3 regions of the Massilia sp. FBCC-B171 genome follow, and region 1 is predicted to be linked to each of the others. Evidence: predicted binding sites of a transcription regulator. Region 1 holds the regulator's gene; each other region holds the start of a gene.
The links. Region 1 encodes FliA, which starts transcription of late flagellar genes. Its sites were predicted from a motif close to CTAAAGTTTNNNNNNNNNNNGCCGNTA; they were not measured.
Positions count from the first base shown of each region.

Region 2: the regulator FliA is predicted to act here: its motif matches at 3,156-3,182, upstream of NMB41_RS01795 (LPP20 family lipoprotein).
Region 3: the regulator FliA is predicted to act here: its motif matches at 3,900-3,926, upstream of NMB41_RS17895 (flagellar protein FliT).

Region 1 is NZ_CP101443.1:1,270,161-1,276,976, forward strand. Features, by position in the region: gene flhF (flagellar biosynthesis GTPase FlhF) at 1-512, shown strand, start outside; gene NMB41_RS05725 (MinD/ParA family ATP-binding protein) at 505-1,338, shown strand; gene NMB41_RS05730 (RNA polymerase sigma factor FliA) at 1,352-2,080, shown strand; gene NMB41_RS05735 (flagellar motor protein) at 2,062-2,805, shown strand; gene motD (flagellar motor protein MotD) at 2,807-3,532, shown strand; gene NMB41_RS05745 (hypothetical protein) at 3,651-4,142, shown strand; gene NMB41_RS05750 (M35 family metalloendopeptidase) at 4,194-5,282, opposite strand; gene NMB41_RS05755 (hypothetical protein) at 5,647-6,225, shown strand; gene NMB41_RS05760 (GNAT family N-acetyltransferase) at 6,339-6,816, shown strand, end outside.
Region 2 is NZ_CP101443.1:391,322-398,137, reverse strand. Features, by position in the region: tRNA gene NMB41_RS01820 (tRNA-Gly) at 11-84, opposite strand; gene NMB41_RS01815 (TraB/GumN family protein) at 129-1,166, opposite strand; gene NMB41_RS01810 (TraB/GumN family protein) at 1,178-2,188, opposite strand; gene NMB41_RS01805 (hypothetical protein) at 2,290-2,637, opposite strand; gene NMB41_RS01800 (VOC family protein) at 2,698-3,060, shown strand; gene NMB41_RS01795 (LPP20 family lipoprotein) at 3,238-3,777, shown strand; gene NMB41_RS01790 (flagellar assembly protein T N-terminal domain-containing protein) at 3,767-4,951, shown strand; gene NMB41_RS01785 (UdgX family uracil-DNA binding protein) at 4,953-6,443, opposite strand; gene NMB41_RS01780 (putative DNA modification/repair radical SAM protein) at 6,446-6,816, opposite strand, start outside.
Region 3 is NZ_CP101443.1:3,950,357-3,957,172, reverse strand. Features, by position in the region: gene NMB41_RS17910 (RNA-binding S4 domain-containing protein) at 25-237, opposite strand; gene fumC (class II fumarate hydratase) at 343-1,737, opposite strand; gene NMB41_RS17900 (FimV/HubP-related protein) at 1,835-3,037, shown strand; gene NMB41_RS17895 (flagellar protein FliT) at 3,569-3,850, opposite strand; gene NMB41_RS17890 (M1 family metallopeptidase) at 4,125-6,758, shown strand; gene NMB41_RS17885 (M13 family metallopeptidase) at 6,783-6,816, shown strand, end outside.

The DNA of each region.
Region 1 (6,816 bases):
TGGTGCACTCGGTGAAGGACGAAGCCGACCTGCGCATCGCCCTGAAAGAGCTCAAGAACAAGCATACCGTGCTGATCGACACCATCGGCATGTCGCAGCGCGACCAGATGGTGACCGAGCAGGTGGCCATGCTCACCGGCGCCGGCGCCGACGTGAAACGCCTGCTGTGCCTGAACGCTACCTCGACCAACGAAACCCTGGCCGAAGTCGTGCGCGCCTACGAGGGCAGCGGCCTGCACGGCTGCATCATGACCAAGCTCGATGAAGCCGCGTCGATCGGCAACGTGCTCGACGTCGTGATCCGCCAAAAGCTGAACCTGCATTACATCTCGAACGGCCAGCGCGTGCCGGAAGACCTGCACCTGGCCGACCGCGCGATGCTGGTCGACCGCGCCTTCCGCAGCCGCCGCGACGGCGCGAATCAACTGGACGACGCCGACCTGCCGCTGATGATGGCCGGCACCGGCAATGTGAACCGCGACGAGAGCCTGCGCGAGGTGCGCCTTGGCTAGTTTCGATTTCGACCAGGCCGAAGGCCTGCGCCGGATGCTGGCCGGCTCGCGGCCACGCATCGTCACCTTTCTCTCCGCCACGCCGTCCGACGACAAGGGCGCGATGCTGGTCAACCTGGGCGCCTCGCTGGTCCAGGGCGGCAACGAAGTGCTGATCGTCGACGCCTGCCAGCGCGACTACGGCGTCGCCCGCCGCCTGGAACTCGAACGCCACGTCAGCCTGCTCCAGGTGGCGCGCCAGGAATGCGCGCTGAACCAGGTGGTGCAGACCGCGCCCCAGGGTTTTAACGTGGCGCTGCTGGCGCGCGACGGCCAGGCGCCAGCCGGCTCGGACGAAGCGCGCCGCCTGGCGAAAGCCTTCGATGTGCTGGTCAAGAAGCAGGGCGGCATCGTCATCGTCGATGGCGAACTGAACCGCGAGGGCGGCTTTACCGTACCGTTGCTGGCCGACTCGGAAATCGTGATCCAGGTCTCGACCAGCGCCACCTCGATCACCAATGCGTATGGCCTGATCAAGCGCCTGGCCCAGGAATTCGGGCGCCGTCCTTTCGGCATCCTGGTCACCGGCGCCTCCGAGGCTGAGGCGAAGGTGGTTTACGATAATATGTCGGCAGCAGCAAGTCGTTACCTTGCAGTAACGTTGAGCTCGATGGGTTCGGTTCCGGCCGACGAATACCTGCACCGCGCCGCGCGTCTCGGACGCTCGGTGGTCGATGCCTTCCCGCTGGCCGGGGCCTCGGTGGCCTTCCGTCAACTGGCCGGGCGCTTCGCGCTCCCTGGCCTGGCACGCTCAGTCGGGCAGAGCAGTGCGCATTTTGGTTCCTGAGAAAAGCATAAGCATGTATACCGTCAAAGGAAAAGCGGACAAGAACCACCTGCTCACCGAGCACGCCCCGCTCGTGAAGCGCCTGGCGCACCAGATGAAGGCCAAGCTGCCGCCATCGGTCGAGGTGGACGACCTGATCCAGGCCGGCATGATGGGCTTGCTGGACGCGATCAACCGCTACGAAGACAACCACGGCGCCCAGTTCGAGACCTATGCCGTGCTGCGCATCCGCGGCGCCATGGTCGACGAATTGCGCAGCAACGACTGGATGCCGCGCAGCACGCGCTCGACCATGAAGAAGGTCGAGACCGCCATGACCAAACTGCAGCAGCAGCTGGGCCGTCCGCCGAGCGAACTCGAAGTGGCCAAGTCGCTCGACGTGTCGCTCTCGGACTACCAGGAAATGCTGTTCGAAGGCGGCGGCCACCAGCTGGTGTACTACGAAGATTTCCATGACGAAGACGGTAACGACTCTTTTCTGGACCGTTATGCGGTCGACGACGACGATCCGCTGCGCGCCCTGCTCGATACCGACTTCCGCTCGGCCGTGATCGAGGCCATCGATTCCCTGCCGCCGCGCGAGAAGATCCTGATGGGCCTGTACTACGAAGAAGAACTGAACCTGAAGGAAATCGGTGCGGTGCTCGGCGTGTCCGAGTCGCGCGTTTCGCAACTGCATACGCAAGCGGTCGCCCGCCTGCGCGCTTCGCTCAAGGAAAAGCTGTGGACTTCGCCAGCCTGATCGGCCTCGCGCTTGCGCTGGCCGGTCTGCTGGTCGGGCACACGCTCGACGGCGGGCGCTTTGCCTCCCTGATCCAGCCGGCGGCGTTTGCGATCGTCGTGGTCGGCACCTTCGGCGCCGTGCTGCTGCAGTCCGAAGCGCGCACCTTCCGGCGCGGCATGCGCATGCTGCGCTGGGTGTTTTTCCCTCCCAAAAGCCGGCGCCAGCCGCTCTCGCGCGAGATCGCGCTGTGGAGCCATACGGCGCGGCGCGACGGCCTGCTCTCGCTCGAGCAGTACATGGGCTCGTCCGACCTGTTCGTGCAAAAGGGCCTGCGTTTGGTGGTCGACGGCATCGCGCCCGAAAAGCTGCGCGGCCTGTTGGAAATGGAAGTGACCGCCTTCGAATTCGCCGAGCGCCAGGCCGCGCGCATCTGGGAGTCCGCCGCCGGCTATGCGCCGACGATCGGCATCCTGGGCGCGGTGCTGGGCCTGATCCACGTGATGGAAAACCTGTCCGATCCTTCGCGCCTGGGCGGCGGCATTGCGGTGGCCTTCGTGTCGACCGTGTACGGCGTGGGCCTGGCGAACCTGTTCTTTCTGCCGGTCGGGAATAAATTGAAAGCGATCGTCTCGGACCAGGTCGCGCAGTACGAAATCCTGATCGAAGTATTCCACGACCTCGCCAGCGGCAACCACACGCGCGTGGTCGAGGAGCGCGTGGCCAGCCTGCTGGCGAAGCGCTGAGATGGCCCGCCGGCGCTACGATGAAGGCGAGGATCGTGAAAGCCAGGACCGCTGGTTGATTTCCTACGCCGACTTCATCACGCTGCTGTTCGCCTTCTTTGTCGTGATGTACGCGATCTCGGTGGTCAACACCGGCAAGTACAAGGCGCTGTCGGACGCGCTGGGCGACGCCTTCGGCGGCCGGCCCGCCGTGCCCCAGGCCAGCTCCACCATCGAACAACTTCCACTGACCAACCTGATCGCCCGCAAACGGCTTGACGCGGCGCGGCGCGAACGCGAGCGCCTGAACACGCTGGTGCGCGAACTCAATGCCTCGCTCGCGCCCTTGATCCGGAATGGCCAGGTGCGCGTGACCCAGAGCGGGCGCGGCGTGACGGTGGAAATCAATGCCAAAGTCCTGTTCGAGGAAGGGCGGGCGGCGCTGGACAGCGAGGCGCGCACGACGCTGGGCACGGTTGCGTCCTTGTTGAAGAACGATCCGCATGCGATCCAGGTCGAAGGGCATACCGACAACCTGGCCATTGCCAATTCCGCCTTCCCGTCGAACTGGGAATTGTCGAGCGCACGCGCGAGCAGCGTGGTGCGCCTGTTCATCGACAGCGGCGTGGCGGAAGGGCGCCTGACGGCGGTGGGACACGCGGCGAATTTGCCGGTGGCGCCGAACGCCGACGAGGCGGGCAGGGTGAGGAACCGCAGGGTGGCGGTGACGATTATGGCGACGCAGTGAAATAAAATTTCATCAAGGCCGAGTGGATGAAATATTGTTTCACTCCGCTTTTCGTCGCACCCTTGGTTTTTTTCGCCCCCACCCTCACAATGGGCGACACAACCATATGGAGCTGACAATGCTGCGCAGACCTTTCCTGCTGGCCGCCCTGAGCGCGCTGAGCCTCCTGCCCCTGATTGCGGGCGCTGCCGGAGAACCGACCGTGAGCGTGAAACACAGCATCGATATCGAAACGCCGCCGGGCAAGGTACTGGTCGAACTGACCTTCACCAACCAGGGCAAGACGACAGTCTGGATCCCGCGCGAACTGGCCGCGGGCAATGAATTGACGGGCGCCCGCTTCGACGTGCGCGATGCCGGCGGCAAGCCGGTGAAATACACGGGCAAGATGGTCAAGCGCGCCGCGCTCACCAGCGCCGATTTCCAGCCGCTGGAACCGGGCAAGATGCTGATGAACACGATCGACATCACGAACACCTATGCGTTCGCGAAGGGCCGCCACAACTACCACATCGGCTATACCGGCCCGGTGCTGGCCGACGTGAAACAGCTCGACAAGGCGGTCGAGTTTCCCGCCCGGCCGGTGTCCTTCATCACCACCCTCAAATAAAAACGTCCCGGCGGGCTGGGATGCCGGCCGGGACGTCGTACTTTCAATTGCTTAGTTCAGCGCCGGCGTGTTCTCGGCGAAGTACTCGTGCGAGTCGGCGTTTTGCACGGCCGCGTTCGGGTCGCTGATCGCCAGGGCCGCCGCGCCGCTCTGGCCGTACACGTTGTCGTCGGTGCCGGCGACGACGTTGAAGTGGCTCATCTCATGCACCAGGGTGCCGCCCTTCGAGTCGGTGCCGGTCAGCGGCGCGGTCCAGAAGGCCTTGCAGACATAGATGCGGTACGGCTGGGTCGGGTAGACGTAGGCGTAGTAATTCTGGTTGCAGCCGCAATCGACCACCACCGACTTGTTGTCGAAGGCATCCTTGATGGCCGAGAAGTTCGCCTTGACCGTGGCCTGGCGCGTCGACGTGACGGTGCCGAACCACTTCGTGTAGCGCGGCCCCATCGTGGCATTGGCCATGTAGCTGACCGAGCCGTTCGACATGGTCTTGGCGGCCGAGACGGCCGACGCGATCGTGCTTTGCTGCGAGGCGGTGCAGGAAGCATAGCTCAGGCCTGGCGGGGGAGTAGTGCCGCCGCCGCCGGGACGCTTGAGCGCCTGCATGATCGGCGATTCGGCGCCGCGCGGCAGGCGGCCTTCGATATAAACCTGCGCTGCCTGCGATTCCAGTTCGCCAATGCCGTTGGCGTTCGCACGGCCGTTATTAGCGGCCAGGAACAGGTCGGGCGAGGCGGCGCGGTACTTGATCGCATAGTCGCCGGTCACGCTCATGTCGTACAGCGACGAGAGCTCGACCTTCACCGTGTGCGAGGCACCCGGCTTGAGCACGTAGTAATCAGCCTGAGCCGGTTTGCCGCGCTTGATCATGGCGCCGGTGTAGGCCACTTTCGCACCGTCGCGCGTGATGTCGAACAGCGGGGCGGACAGGCCCTCGAAGGGCGTACGCGCCTTGAGCACGTACTGCGGGGTGGACGAGGTGTTGGTGATGGTGACCTTCACCAGCACATCCTCGCTCGGGCCGAGGCTGGCCTTGTCGAGCGCCACGTCCACCTTCACGCCGTTCGACCCTGCCTGCGCGCCGACGGCGACGCTCAGTGCTGCGATACCGAATACCGACTTCCAGATGCTGTTGCTCATGTGTTTCTCCGTATGTGATTTGTCGTGGCCTGCTGGCCATTCTTTTGACAAGTTTCCGAATAAAACTTGATTTCAATCTAAGGAAACTCGTCCAATACTGGCGAATTCATGAGCTGACAGCAATGCAAATCGGTTTTTGTGAGGCCGGTTTTTGCGAAAAAGTAACAGTCGTGCATTTTATTTAAGTCGCGCTGGATTTCTTTTTCTTCTCGTGTTAGCGCGGGCCTTAGAGCGCCTGACAAACCTCTTTCTTGCTCCAATAGCAACAAGCCCGTACACTTGGACCATCCGACCGCCGGCGCTCCCCCAAGAGCGGACACACGACCACTTAAACAGTCAATCCTATAACCCATCAAGCTACAACATGCACGCTTCGAAATTTGCCATCCTCGCTTTGATTACCGGTAACTTGTTTGGCTGTGTGACCGTGGCGCGTGAAGGCACGCCCGGAACGAACGTCTCGACACCGGTGGCGCCTGTCCCGGCAGAGCGTCTGGGCTTAAACGAGACGAAGATCAGAATGAATGTCGAAGGCGGGTTCATGCGGGAGCTCAGCCAGGAGTTTTCCGACGAACTCAAATTTCGGATGCGCATAACGGAAGAACACGCCACCTCGAAATGGTTTCCTGTATTCGGCGTTTGTCTCAAGGAGGCAGCGTCCGAAGCTTCCGCGTGCATGCAGTTCGCGCGGATATCGGGTATGGGGCCGGACTTCAGGGCGGTTTTCTATTATCTCGCTAATAAACAGGCTCCACGTCAGCACAAGCTAATATTGGTAGATCACACGGCCGTGCTGGGTCAGACCGTCAATGTATCGATTAAACAGAAAGCGGACAGGCTGGTATTTTCGATCGACGGAAAGGATGAGATTTTCCCGGTTTCCCTCAAGGCGGGCATTCTTGAATATCATTGCTCGTCAGGGGCATGTGAATTCCGCGATTAGTGTGCCCGCAGCATGAGAGCAACAACATCGTGGCCTGAGCCATTCCGAACGTCGGCTATCGTGGCCAGAATCGGACCGTGAACAATTTTTAAACATTCAAAGACGCATTTCTCATGAATCACGCCCTGACGATTTCCGTGCCTCGCCTTCACACAGAACGGCTGACGCTTCGGGAATATCGTGTTGAAGACTTCAACTTATTCGCAGACCATTTGTCGAATGCCGAAAGTTCAGCGCATTTAGGCTCGGCAGATCGTCAAACCGCCTGGCGCATCTTCAGTTCACATGCTGGATTTTGGCTCCTGAACGGGGCTGGCTGGTGGTCGATAGAGGACCGGAAGACGGGTCAGCTGGTTGGCAGCGTGGGCGCCTTCTTCCGCCATGAATCAATTGTGATGGAAATGGGATGGAATACCTATCGGGAATTTTGGGGAAAAGGAATTGCGAGCGAAGCGGCTGCGGCAGTACTGGAATATGCGTTCGAGGTTCGGCGTGAGCCGAAGGTTCGGGCGTTGATCGCGTCCAGCAATGAGTCATCGCGTCGTGTAGCCGAGCGCCTGGGAATGACCTACGAAATGGAAACTGAGCTGA
Region 2 (6,816 bases), 880 kb from region 1:
ATCTTTTCATTGGAGCGGGTGAAGGGAATCGAACCCTCGTCGTAAGCTTGGGAAGCTTCTGCTCTACCATTGAGCTACACCCGCATCTGGCCGCATTCTACGCGGTTTTGCCCGACAGTGACAAGCCGCTACTGCGGCGCCTCGACCGTATACCCCTTCGCCTGCAGCGTGGCAATCACGCCCTTCGGATTGAAAATCTCCTTGATGTGCACCACCGTAAACGTGCTCGCGTTGGTGGCGAGCGCCTTTTCGGCGGCGGCCACCCATTGCGCCAGCGACGTCTCCTGCGCGGTTTTCAGTTCAGGCTGATTCTTGCCCAGCGAGCCCGTACCCAGCGCGTGGACGCAGGCATTGGCCCGGTCGGTGAAGTTCAGCTTGCGGATTTCGTCCAGCTCCCCGTTCGCCCAGGCATTGGCATAGGAACGCATGACCTCGACGTCGGTGTCGAGGCTTTCAATCGTTTTCAGCAGACAAGGCACATCGTCCATGGCCGATTTTTTAAAATCGCGCGCGGCCTTGCCCGGATCCTTGATGGCGACGCGGTAGGTGGCATCGGTGAACTTCAGGTTGTGCTTTTCGGCGAGCTTGCCGACCTTGATGCGCACCTCGTCGCCGCCCGAGAGCCCGGCCTGCTTCAGCGCGCGGCTGTACAGTTCGCCGGCGACGAAGGTGGGACGCTCGCGCTCGATGCCGCTGTCATTGCTGAAGTATTTTTCCTTCAAAGGCTGCCAGCGCGCGTACAGCTCCGGCGGCAGCACGTCTTTCAGCTCGGCGCCGTCCGGATTTTTCTTGATGCCGATCAGGAAGGGTACCGCAGTAATGGCGCCAAAGCCGACCTCGAGCGAGACGCCCGGCGGCTTCAGGTATTCCTGCGAGGATGCGATCGCCTTCTCTACCTTGCTGGAGCGCCACTCCATCTTCGCCGGGAGCGGCGAATACACGCCGAATACCCACATGACGTGACCGTCCTTCGAGACCTTCCACAAGCCCGGCCCCGGGCGGCTGCCGGACACGAGGATGGTTTGCGGGATCGCCTCGCCATCGTCCATCGTCGGCGCGGCGGGCGCGCTTGCCGCGGTTGCCGGCGCGGCGGGCGCTTCGGTCTGTGCCCAGGCGGGCAGGCCCAGGCAAACCAGGGTGAGGACAGGTAATACGTGCTTGAACATCGTCGGCTTCCTTATTTCGGTGCTTCCACGGTATACCCTTTGGCCTGCAGCGTGGCAATCACGCCTTTCGGGTCGAAAATCTCGCGGATTTGCACCACCGCGAAGGTGCTGGCATTCGCGGCCAGCGCCTTTTCGGCGGCGGCTACCCAGGCGGTCGTTGCGCGTTCGGACAAGGTCTTGAATTCGGGCTGGTTCCTGGCAAGCGAACTGCTGGTCAATGCCTGCTGGCAGGCGGCGCGGTCTTCGTAGTTCAGTTTGCGGATCTCGTCGATCTCGCCGACGGCCCAGGCATTCGCGCGTGCGCGCATCAGGTCCAGTTCAGTTTCCAGGCGCTCGATCGTCTTGACCAGGCACGGCACGTCATCCATGGGCGACTTCTTGAATTCGCGCACCGCACTGACCGGGTCCTTGATCTGAAGTTGCACCGAGGCGTTGGTGACCTTGACCCCGTGTTTTTCGGCGATCTTGTCGATTGTCTTGATGAGCTCGCTGCCACCGGTCAAGCCCGCCTCTTTCAGGGCGCGGCTCGTCAGCTGGGCGGCAATGATGGACGGGCGATCGCGCTCGACGCCGTCGTCGCCGTCAAAATACTTTTGCTTCATCGGTTGCCAGCGTGCATACACCTCCGGCGACACCAGATTCTTCAGTTCACCATCGGGATTTTTCTTGATACCGATCAGGAAGGGCAAGGCGGTGATGGCGCCCCAGCCGACGCCGAAGCTCGCCCCCGGCGCCTTCAGGTATTCCTGGGAATTGGCGATGATCTTCTCGATGTCGCGCGAACGCCATTCCATCTTGCTTGGCAGCGGAGAGTAGGCGCCGAACACCCACATCACGTTGTCGCCTTTCGATACCTTCCACAGGCCCGGACCCGGGCGGCTGCCGGAAACCAGCACCGTCTGCGGCACTTCCTCCACGATCTCGGGCGCCTCCGCCTGCGCGGTGGCGGGTGCCTCGGTCTGCGACCAGGCAGGCATGCTCAGGCCGCACAGGATCACTGCGGAGACGATGCGTTTCAACATGGCGACATCCTTCTGGTTATTAGCTGAAGGATATTGTGTTGCCGTTAAGCGATATAAGCAAGAAACAAGATGTTACAAGAGCCATATGCATGCCTGATAACTCATGCGTCCCGGGTAGCGTCAGCGGGTCGCTTGCGCGCCGCCCAGGGACGCAGCACCAGATAGCTTGGCACCGAGGTGCGCGACACGCTCGTGGCGCTGAGCAGTTGCCGGCGCAACAGCAAGGCGATGGCGCGCTGCGCGGTGATGCGCGACAGCCCGGTATCGAGCGCCATCGTCGCATAGCTGAGCTGCACGGCGCGTCCGCCCGCGGCCTCGATCCGGTGCGACAGATAAACGTAGATCAGAAAGGAGGAAGGAGAATGTTCGTGGCCGACCAGGTCGGGCATCAAGACGTCAAGCACATAGGGATCGAAGGTCGTCACTGGCATCACCAAGAGTATAGTCATGGTGATTATAGGTGAGGCAGGCGCCGTGCGAGAATGCCGCCATTCACTTATGGAGCACCCATGATCACCCACATCAAATTCGTCAGCATCCCGACCCGCGACCAGGACGTGGCGCTCGCCTTCTATACCGAGAAGCTGGGCTTTCGCGTGATCACCGACCAGCCCTTCGGCCCGCAGCGCTGGATCGAACTGCGCGTCGGTTCCTCGGAAACGCGCTTCGTGCTGTTCACGCCGCCCGGCCAGGAAGAGCGCATCGGCAGCCAGTTCAACGGTTCGCTCGCCTGCGACGACGTCGAGGCGACCTACCGCCAGCTCTCGGCCCGCGGCGTCGAATTCGTCTCGCCGCCGCAAAAGCAGCCCTGGGGCGAGTTCGCGATCATGAAGGACCCGGACGGTAACCAGTTCGTGCTGTCCTCGTCCTGAACCGAAAGCTTGTCAAAGCAGCTTCGAAAACCTTGACACGCCGCTAATCCAGTAGCGATTTTGCGGATTTACAGGATAAATATTTCCGTACGTCCATCAAGATCCGGCGGCCGCGGCCGTTATCCAGAAGGATAGCGCGCCTTTCCGCGCGCCTGCACTTTGATTACCGGACCCGTCATGAAACTCGTTGCTGCCCTCGTCCTTGCCGCCGCCTCGCTGCTGTCTGCATGCGGCACCGTGCGCATCACCACCACGCCCGCCCCGGCTGCGCCATCGACAATCGTCACCCTGAACGCCACCGGCTACGGCGCCGTCAACATGGCGTCCTGCGAAGGCCAGTGCGACCGCGTCGCGCCGGCCCAGCGCAAGCTGCTGGCCATGCGCGCCGCGCGCCTGGACGCCTACCGCGCCATGGCCGAACAGGTGTACGGCCTGCGCGTCGAAGGCGGCAGCACGGTTGGCTCGCTCGCGCTGAAGGACGACAGTTTCAAGGTGTATATTGACGCCTTCATCCGTGGCGCGCGCGTGACCAAGGTCGCCCAGCGCGAAGACGGCACCTACGAGACGACCGTGGAGATGGATTTCGACACCAATGCGGCCCAGTCCCCAGCCCCTTCCCCGCACGCTGCCCCGGCAGTGGCGAAGAACGCGCGCAGCATGGTGGGCAACGCCGGTCCCGGCGCTGCCTACGGCGCCTCGTTCTACCATGCCCGCTAACTTGCGGCGTGCCTGCGGCGCCATGCTGGCGCTGCTCCTGACCTTTTCTCTTCCCGCCAGCGCGGCCCCGATCGAGGCCGAAGGCGTCGCCGCGATCGCCGAGGGCGGCATGGCGCGCGCACGCGAGAATGCCATCCGCGACGCGCTCGAGCAGCTGGGTCTACGCAGCGGCGCCCGCGTCGACGCCGCCGGCGGCGCCTCGACCCGCGGCCGGACCCTGGAAAGCAGCCGCGTGCAGCCGGCCTTCGATTTCGAGCGCTACACCGTGCTGCGCGAATGGCAGACCGGCCAGCTGCTGCACGTGCGCATCGCCGTCAAGGAAGAAGACGCGCGCCCGCGCGGCAGCGTCAACCTCGCCTACAAGAAGAAAATCGTCGTCACCCCCTTCCACCTGCGCCGCTCGCCGCAGCTGGACGACGTCGACGACATCGCCATCCGCCTGCCGCAAGAGCTGCTGCGCCGGATGAGCGCGAGCGGCAAATTCATCGGCAAGGAAAGCGCGTATGTGATTTCGCCCGGCGCCAAAGGGCCGAGCGCGGACACGGTTGCAGTGCGCCGCATCGCGACGATGTACGAGAGCCAGTTCGTGGTCTCGGGCGAGATCCTCGACGCCGGCAATTTCGAGCAGCCGGCCTACTACGGCCTGGTCAAGAAAGACGCGCGCCGCATCGAGATCGCCTTCTACGTGCACGACGGCTTGAGCGGCGTGCTGCTGGCACGGCGCACGGCGCTGGTTGAGCAGGTGGGCGAGCGCCGCGTCGGGCGCGACAAACCCTTCGGCAGCGCCAGCTTCGCCGCCACGCCCTTTGGCGGCGCCATCCTGCGCGCGCTCGACCAGGGCATCGCCGCCATCTCGGCCGATATCGCGGCGCTGCCCTTCATGGCGCGCGTGGTGCAGGTGCAGGGCGAGCGCATTTTCATCGACGCCGGCAGCACCTCCTCGGTCGCGCCGGGAGACCAGCTCGTGATCTACCGCCAGGAAGCGCGCCAGCAGGTGTATGGCCTTGACCCACTGGTGCCGCTCGGGGCGGTGGAGTCGCCGGTCGGCACGCTGACGGTGGTGCAGGTGCAGCCGGGCTTTGCGATCGGGACCGTGACGCCGCCGGCGCTTGCGCGCCAGGTCAGCGCCGGGGACATGGTGCGCTTCGATGTGGCGGTGATGCCGGGCCGGTGATTTACGCCGGCGGTTCTTCCGGCGGCCGTGCCAGGAGCTGCTGCGCCAACTTGAAGCCCTCGACCATCACATTGAAGGCCTGGTGCTTGGTTTCTTCATCCGGCACGCGCAGGATGTAGGACGGGTGGTAGACGGTGACGACCCAGTGTTCCCCGTGCCGGATCGCCTTGCCGATCGACTCGCCCAGCTTGGCACTGCCACTCCCCAGCACCGCTTTCAAGGCCGTCGCGCCCAGCGCCACGATGACCTTCGGTTGGACTGCCGCCAGTTCTTTCTCCAGCCAATAGCCGCAGGCCTCGACTTCCTTCTGCGCCGGCGTCTTGTGCAGGCGCCGCTTGCCGCGTGGCTCCCATTTAAAATGTTTGACGGCGTTGGTCAGATAGATCTCGCGCCGTTCCAAACCAGCCGCCGCAAACACCCGGTCCAGCAGCTTGCCGGCGGGGCCGATAAAGGCCTTGCCGGCCAGGTCTTCCTGGTCGCCCGGCTGCTCGCCCACCAGCATGATCTGCGCCTTCTTCGGCCCTTCTCCGCCCACGGCCTGGGTCGCGTGCTGCCACAGGTCGCAGCGCCGGCATTCGTCGAGTTTCGAAGGTTGCTGGCGCTCGGGCTGGGCATCGGCCGGGGCGATCGGGATGGTAAAACCGCTCTTGCGGCCGACCGCTTGCGCCTGGCCGGTGCTGCGCGCGCCGAGTTCCGCATTGCTGACCATGTTCGGCACGATCGCGCCCTCGGGCAGGTTCTTCCAGAAGCGCGACGGAATATGGCTTTGCAGCAGCTGGGCGTTGACGCGCGCTGGATTAAAAATGCTGCGGTAATAGGTCAGCCAGAGCGCTTCGCCGGTATCAATCAGGTCGGCCGCGCTGGTCATCAATGGCCCCGTGTGATGCAGCGTGGCGCCGTCCCACATCACGCTCGCCTCGGGCGTGCCGATCATCCAGGTGACGCCGCCCATGCGGTTTTTGAAATGCTCGGCCACCTGGGGCAGCACGTCGTGGCGCGGCTCGAACCAGGCGGCAAAGCGCGGCGGGCCGAGCTCCTCGGGGCGCTCGCGGAAACGGACGTAAGCATGCATGTCGTGCTCCTCGCGGCGCACCGCTTTCACCATCGCCGCGAGCTTGACGCCGTCGACGTCGGCCGGCGACTGCACGTCGTGCTCGCCGTGCACCCAGCGCCAGATCACCCGGTACAGGAAGGCCCAGCGGTCGGGGACGCGGCAGCAGGCGGCCGATTGCAGCATGTCCATGAAGGCGCGTGGAATGTGCGGTGCGGGTTTCACCGGGGCCGGCCCGGCAGGCACATTATCGTCAGAAGCATCCAGCGCGGGCGCACCCGAGAACAGGTCGGCGCCCAGCGTGCCGGCTTCGTTCCAGGTCACCAGTTCCGGCGCCACCTCGTGCATCAGCAGGTCACGCGCAGCCGTGCGCCACTCGGGAAAGCTGGAGACCACCAGCGTCCGGCCGGCGGCAACGATCGCAGCAGCACCGGCCGCCATGTTCACGCCGCCTGGAGTTCCGGCCAGAGGTTCATCTGCTCCGCCGGCGCGCCCAGATGGCGCCGCAGCAGGTCGGAACTGGCCAGGCCCTGGGCCGGCTTGTAGTCGGCGGTGACGACGAAGGGCGCGATCTTCTTCATGCTGCAGCGCAGGCGCGATAAATCTTCCCAGCGGATGCGGCGCAGCCGGCGCAGGTCGACGATGCGTTTCGCATTGCGCAGGCCGATGCCGGGCACGCGCGCGATCATTTCGGCGTCGGCGCGGTTCAGGTCCATCGGGAAGTGGTCGCGGTTACTCAGCGCCCAGGCCAGTTTCGGATCGACGTCGAGCGCCAGGTTGCCGGCCGCCGGCAGCAGTTCGCCCGCCGTAAAAC
Region 3 (6,816 bases), 2.7 Mb from region 1:
CGCGGTCGAGGCCGGTAGTCCCTCCTACTGCACCGAGATCCGCACGTCGCCCACTTTCACAGTCTGGCCGGTGCGAATCTTTGCGGTCTTGCGCAGCTCTTTCTTGCCATCGACCGACACCACGCCACTGGCCACGATGTTCTTGCCGGCGCCGCCGCTATCGCACAGGCCGACCAGTTTCAGCAGCTGGTTGAGTTCGACGAACTCGGATGTCAGTTCGAAAGTTGTGTTTTGCATAATATACTCGGAGTGATTAAATAGTGGGCGCACGGTTGGGCTCGCCAGAAAGATGTGCGCAGGCGCGCCGGTCATCGCGGCGCGGCGCGCCAACCTGGCGCTGCGTTATTCCGGATCCGGACGCGTCATGTCCATCGGAACGATCCACTGATCGAACTGTTCCTCGCTGACATGGCCCGATTCGCGGGCCGCCTCGCGCAGCGTGATGCCTTTGTGCTGCGCATGCTTGGCGATCTGCGCGGCGGCATCATACCCGATGTGCGGGGCCAGTGCGGTCACCAGCATCAGCGAGCGCTCCATCAGTTCGCCGATGCGCTCGCGGTTCGGTTCGATGCCGCGCGCGCAGTGCTCTTCGAAGGAGCGCATGCCGTCGGCCAGCAGGCGCGCGCTTTGCAGGAAATTGTGGGCGATCATAGGCTTGAACACGTTCAGCTCGAAGTTGCCCTGCGAGGCGCCCACCGTCAGCGCGACGTCGTTGCCGAACACCTGGCAGCACAGCATGGTGAGCGCTTCGCACTGGGTCGGATTGACCTTGCCCGGCATGATCGAGCTGCCCGGCTCGTTTTCGGGAATCGTGATTTCGCCCAGTCCCGAGCGCGGGCCCGAAGCCATCCAGCGCACGTCGTTGGCGATTTTCATCAGTGCAGCGGCCAGCGTCTTGAAGGCGCCATGGCTCGACACCAGCGCTTCGTGCCCGGCCAGCGCCGCGAACTTGTTCGGCGCCGTCTTGAAGGCCAGGCCCGTGCGCGAACCGAGTTCGGCGGCGATGCGCGGGGCGAATTCGGGGTGGGCGTTCAGACCGGTGCCGACCGCCGTGCCGCCGGCGGCCAGCGCTAGCAGGCCCGGCAGCGACGCGCGGATCGCGCCTTCGCAAAATTCGAGCTGGGCGACATAGCCCGAGAACTCCTGGCCCAGGGTCAAGGGTGTGGCGTCCTGCAGGTGGGTGCGGCCGATCTTGACGATGTCGTCGAAGTCGCGCGACTTGACCAGCAGGGTGGCGCGCAGGCGTGCCAGCGAGGGCAGCACGTCCTTCGACACCGCCAGCGCCGCCGCCACGTGCATGGCGGTGGGGAAGATGTCGTTCGAGGACTGGCCCATGTTGACGTGGTCGTTCGGGTGCAGCAGGCGCGCCTCGCCCCGTTCGCCGCCGATCAGCTCGGAGGCGCGGTTGGCCAGCACTTCGTTCATGTTCATGTTGCTTTGCGTGCCGGAACCGGTCTGCCAGACGGCCAGCGGGAATTCGTCCGGATAGCGCCCGTCGAGCACTTCGTCGGCGGCGGCGATGATGGCGTCGGCCTTGTCGCGCGCCAGTTTGCCCAGCGAACGGTTCACCGCTGCCGCGGCGCGCTTGACCTGGGCCAGCGCTGCAACCAGTTCCGGCGCCATGCGTTCGGTCGAAATGTGGAAATGGTGCAGCGAGCGCTGGGTCTGGGCGCCCCAGAGGCGGTCGGCCGGGACCTCGATCGGGCCGAAACTGTCTTTTTCTATCCGGTTTTCCATGACGGTGTCCTGTTATTTATTTCGATGCTGGAGCTAAAGAGTGTATCCGAACACCCGTTAATTACGCTTAGGCTACAAATTCTTCCCGACTATGGCGATGCGCCCCTCCCAGATACTTTCAGCACTCCTCCTTGCCTCTGCAACGGCTGCCGGCCAGGCCGCCGAACTGGGCGAGGCCCAGGTGCGCTCGCATATCGGGCAGGCGCTCGTGGCGGACGTCGAGCTGACCCTGGTCGAGGACCCCGCCACCAAAGTTGCCGTGCGCCTCGCCCACCCGGACGTGTACCGGGGCGCGAACATCGCCATGCCGCCGGTACTCTCCAGCCTGAACATGACTGTGATAAGGCGCGAGGGCCGCCAGTTCCTGCATCTGACCTCGCTCAAGCCGGTCGAGCGCCGCATGTTGCACGTCTATCTAGAACTGACGGACGGCGGCCAGCGCAGCGTGCGCCTGGTGACTTTGTGGCTGACGCCGGATCCGAATCCCGCGCCGCCTGCCCCGGTGCCGGTGCCGGCGCCGGTGCTGGCTGCGCCGCTGCCCGCGCCTGTCAAAGCGGCGGCGCCGCAGCCCGTGGTGCCGGTCAAGAAGCCCGTTCCGGTGCCGCGCCCGGCCGCCGCCCTGCATGCCGGCGAAGAATACGTGGAAGAGAGCAAGCGTCCAGCGCCCGCGCCCGTGCGCAAGGCAGTGGCGAAACCCGCGCCGAAGCCGGTGCCGAAGAAAGCGCCGGCCGCGGTTCCGGTCCCCACGCCGCCGCCGGCCGAGGCTCCGAGCTGCGCCCCGCAGCCGGCCAGCGAACACCTGAACGCCTGCGTCGCGCTGGGCGAAAAGAATGCATCGCTGCACCAGCAACTCGGCAAGCTCGAGCAAAAAGTGAAGCTGCTGCAGGGCGCTGCGCCTGTTGCCGCTCCCGCTGCACCCGCCGCGGCCGCTCCCGCCGCGCCTGGTCCGGCAGCGACCGACGCACCCAAGGGCGCACCGCGCATCCACCGCAAGCCGAAGAAAGTGGAGCCGCTCGCGCCGGCATCGGAAACGCCCTGGCTCCTGATCGGCGCCGGTGTGGCAGCCGTGTGCGCCATCGCCGGATTGGTGCTGGCGCTGCTGCGCCGCCGCAAGCGTTCGCGCTTCGACAAGATCCCGCCGGAGCACAAGCCGGCCAAGCCGCCCAAGGGGGAACCGGAGGCGGAAGAGGGCGAGCCCAAGCCGAAGTTCATGGCGGCGGTAAAAGCGCGCCTGATGCCGGGACGCGCCAAGGGAGCGGCGCCGGCGGCAGTCGAGCCGGTGGCGGAACAGGCTGAGTAAAGTCTGCGCCTGAGCTTGACCGTAGGGTGGGCGGGTCCCCCGCCCACGCGTTCAAGCGACGGCGGCTCATCCGCGAAAGTCTTATACCCGGGATGATTCGTGGTCGGCTGAACGCGTGGGCGGGGAACCCGCCCACCCTACGTCCCTCCGTTTCAGACCGCATTTCAGGGCGCGCACGAATGGTCTACACAACAGTAAAATTTGCGCTATACTCAATCCGTTGGTTGTCAAAACCACAAAACGGAACAGAGTCCGGCGCAGCCACCACCGATAGCGTGGCGCGGGTACCGGATGTACGTCGCGAGACGCCTGTCTTCGGAAGCGGTCATCTGCCAACAGCGGCAGCGGACGCCGGATGCAACCGGCAAAAGAGGCGACATCGGGATTACCTGGTGTTGCTCTCCGAATTCATACGGGGTCTTCTCCGTAGCACCAGGGCGCCTTCGGGCGCCTTTTTGTTTGCGCGACGCTTTTGCGCGAGCAATAAAAAAAGCGCCCGCAGGCGCTTTCTTGCAAAAGAGGGGAGGCGGCTCAGTGCGCGCGCATCACGCGGTCAAGCTGGCCCATCCAAGGCTCGGTCACGTCGCGCACCGCGCGGTCGTTGGCCATGATCTGTTTCAGCAGGTCGATCTTGCGCTGGCGCTTGCTGCCTTCCAGGGCCGGCACGCCGGTTGCCGTCGCGCTTGCCTGCACGGCGCATTGCGCCTTCAGGCTGTCGAAACCATTCCAGTCACCCGATTGCGCGGCCGAGGCCATCTGACCCGTCAGACCAGCAATATTTTCGTACATCGTGAGGACTTCGTTGGAGGTCATGTGAGCACCGCGACAATTTTTTTCGGCCGGATTACCGGTTGTCCTCTTTTTACGGCAGAGTTCGCCGGAACTTTAGGGCGGCTCGTAAAAATAATTCAAAATTTTTCTCATCGCTTCGGCAACGCCGCAGGCGCCGGTTTTTGCAGTCCAGCGCTCCTTTTTGCCGTCTGTCGCATTCCGGGGCCGCCGGCTTGCCGCTTCCCTTAGAGTGCGTGCTGGGTCGCTGCGCCAGGCGCGGCACCGTATCAATATTAAAAGAACAAGAGAGGAAACCATGAGACACCCACGCGCCGCCGGCCTTGCCCTGACACTGACCCTGGCGCTGGCCGCCCCTGCGCAGGCCGAAGCGCCGTTCTCGTTCGCCGACACGCCGGGCAAGCTGCCCAAGGACGTGATTCCGCTGCTCTACGACGCCCACCTGGTCCCCGACATCGCCGCCGACACCTTCCGCGGCGAGCAGCGCGTCGAGATCGAGGTGCTGCGTCCGACCCGGCGCATCGTCCTGAACGCCGCCAACCTCGCCATCGACCGCGCCGCCTTGTCCGGGCGCGGCATGGCCGAACGCGCTTTGACGCCCGTCCTCGACGAAAAACAGGAAACCCTGGCCTTCGAGCTGGGCGCGCCATTGGCGCGGGGCCGCTATTCGCTGTCGCTGACATTCCGCGGCCAGATCAACCGCGAAGGACGCGGCCTGTTCCAGGTGGGCTACAAGGCGGGCGGCGTCGAGAAGAAACTGGTCGCCACCACGATGGAGCCGTCCGACGCCCGGCGCATGCTGCCGACCTGGGACGAGCCGGCCTTCCGCGCCCGCTTCAAGCTGACGGTCGACGTGCCGGCCAGCTTCAAGGCTTATTCGAACACCCCGGTCGAGAAGCAGGAAAAGCTCGCCGGCGGCCTGCAGCGCATCTCGTTCGCGCCGACGCCGAAAATGCCGAGCTACCTGGTGGTGCTGGTGGCGGGCGAAATGGAGCGCGTATCGGCGCGCCAGGATGGCGTCGAGATCGGCATCGTCACCACCGCCGGCAAGCTCGGCTCGACCGCCTTCCCGCTGCAGGCCACCAAGGACCTGCTGCGCTACTACAACAATTACTTCGGCGTGCCCTATCCGCTGGCCAAGCTCGACCAGATCGCGATTCCCGGTGGTTTCAATGGTGCGATGGAAAACTGGGGCGGCATCGTCTATAACGAGTCGACGCTCTTGTACGACCCGAAAAAGAGCACGGAAGACACCAAGAAACTCACTTTCGAGGTCAACGCCCATGAAGTGGCGCACCAGTGGTTCGGCAACCTGGTCACGATGGCCTGGTGGGACAACCTCTGGCTGAACGAAGGTTTTGCCTCATGGATGGCGGCCAAGGCCACCGAGCACTTCCATCCGGAATGGCGTCCGCACCTGGACGGCATCGCCGAGCGCGAAGGCGTCCTGAATCTCGACGCGCGCAAGACCACGCATCCGATCCAGACCCGTATCGACAATGAAGAGCAGGCCGCCGGCGCCTTCGATTCGATCACCTATGTCAAAGGGCAGGGCTTCCTGCGCATGCTGGAAGCCTATGTGGGCGAGGATCAGTTCCGCAAAGGCATCCGTGCCTATATGGCCAAGCACCAGTATTCGAACACGACCACGGCCGACCTGTGGTCGGCGATCGAGAAAGCCTCCGGCAAGCCGGTGAGTAAACTTGCCGCCGACTGGACCACGCAGCCTGGCTACCCTTTGATCTCGGTCAGCCAGGCTTGCGTGGACGGCAAGCGCCAGGTGACGCTGTCGCAGGAACAGTACCGGCTCGACGAACCGGCGCAGGAAAACCGGCTCTGGAGCGTGCCCCTGCAGGTGGGCACCGTCAACGGCAAAGCCTGGTACACGCTGCTGTCGGGGCGCAGCACGACGCTGACCCAGGGCAGCTGCGACGGCACCCTGGTGGTCGATCCGCACAGCGTCGGCTTCTTCCGCATCCAGTACGATCGCGCCAGTTTCGACGCCCTGGCCATCGACGCCGCGCGCCTGCCGGACGCGACCCGCCTGAAACTGCTGCTCGACGCCTGGAGCCTGGTCTCGAACGGGCGCATGCAGTTGGGTGGCTATGTCGCGCTGGTGGCCAAGTACGGCGACGAGCCGCGCCTGGCGGTCTGGGAGTCGATCCTGTCGAACCTGGGTACGCTCGAGCGTCTCGCACGCGGCGAACCCGAGCAGGCGCTGATCCGGCGCTTCCTCATCAACTTCATCCAGCCGCGCTTCGCGAAACTGGGCTGGGAGCCGAAGGCGGGCGAGTCGGCCGAAGAGCGCCAGTTGCGCGCACTGCTGGCAGGAGCCCTGGCGCGTGCCGGCGACGAACGGGCGATCCAGGAAGCACGCCAGCGGTTTGTCCGCTACCAGGCCGACCCGGCCTCGGTCAGCCCCGAGATGCTCGACTTCGTGGTCAATACCGTGGGCCGCTATGCCGATGGGGCCACCTATGCGGCCCTGGGCAAGCAGGTGGCCGCGGCCAGCACCGACGAGGAGCGCAACCGTTTTGGCGGCGCATTGACGCTGGTGCAGGATCCGGCGCTGGCGGAAAATACGCTGCGCATGGCCATCTCGCCGCAGGTGCCGGCCAACCTCGCCAGCGTGATCGTGGCCAGCGTCGGGCGCGAACATCCGGACCAGGCCTGGCAGTTCGCCGTCGCCAATCGCGAGGTCCTGCTCAAGAGTACCGATGCCGTGGGCCGCAACCGCGCGCTCGCTTCGGTCGTCGCCGGGTCCTCTGACACGCGTCATGCGGATATGATGGAAGGCTATGTAGGCCAGAACTTCGGCCCGGACGCGCTGGTCGAAGCTCGTCGGGTGGGAAATGGCATTCGCGTGCGCGCGGCGCAAAAGGCGCGCCTGCTGCCGCAAGTCCGTGCCGCATTGCAGGCAGCGCAACAGTAACTATCGTTCATTCAAAGGAAAAGCATGAAGACTCGCTGGACACTCATTCGCACCGCCG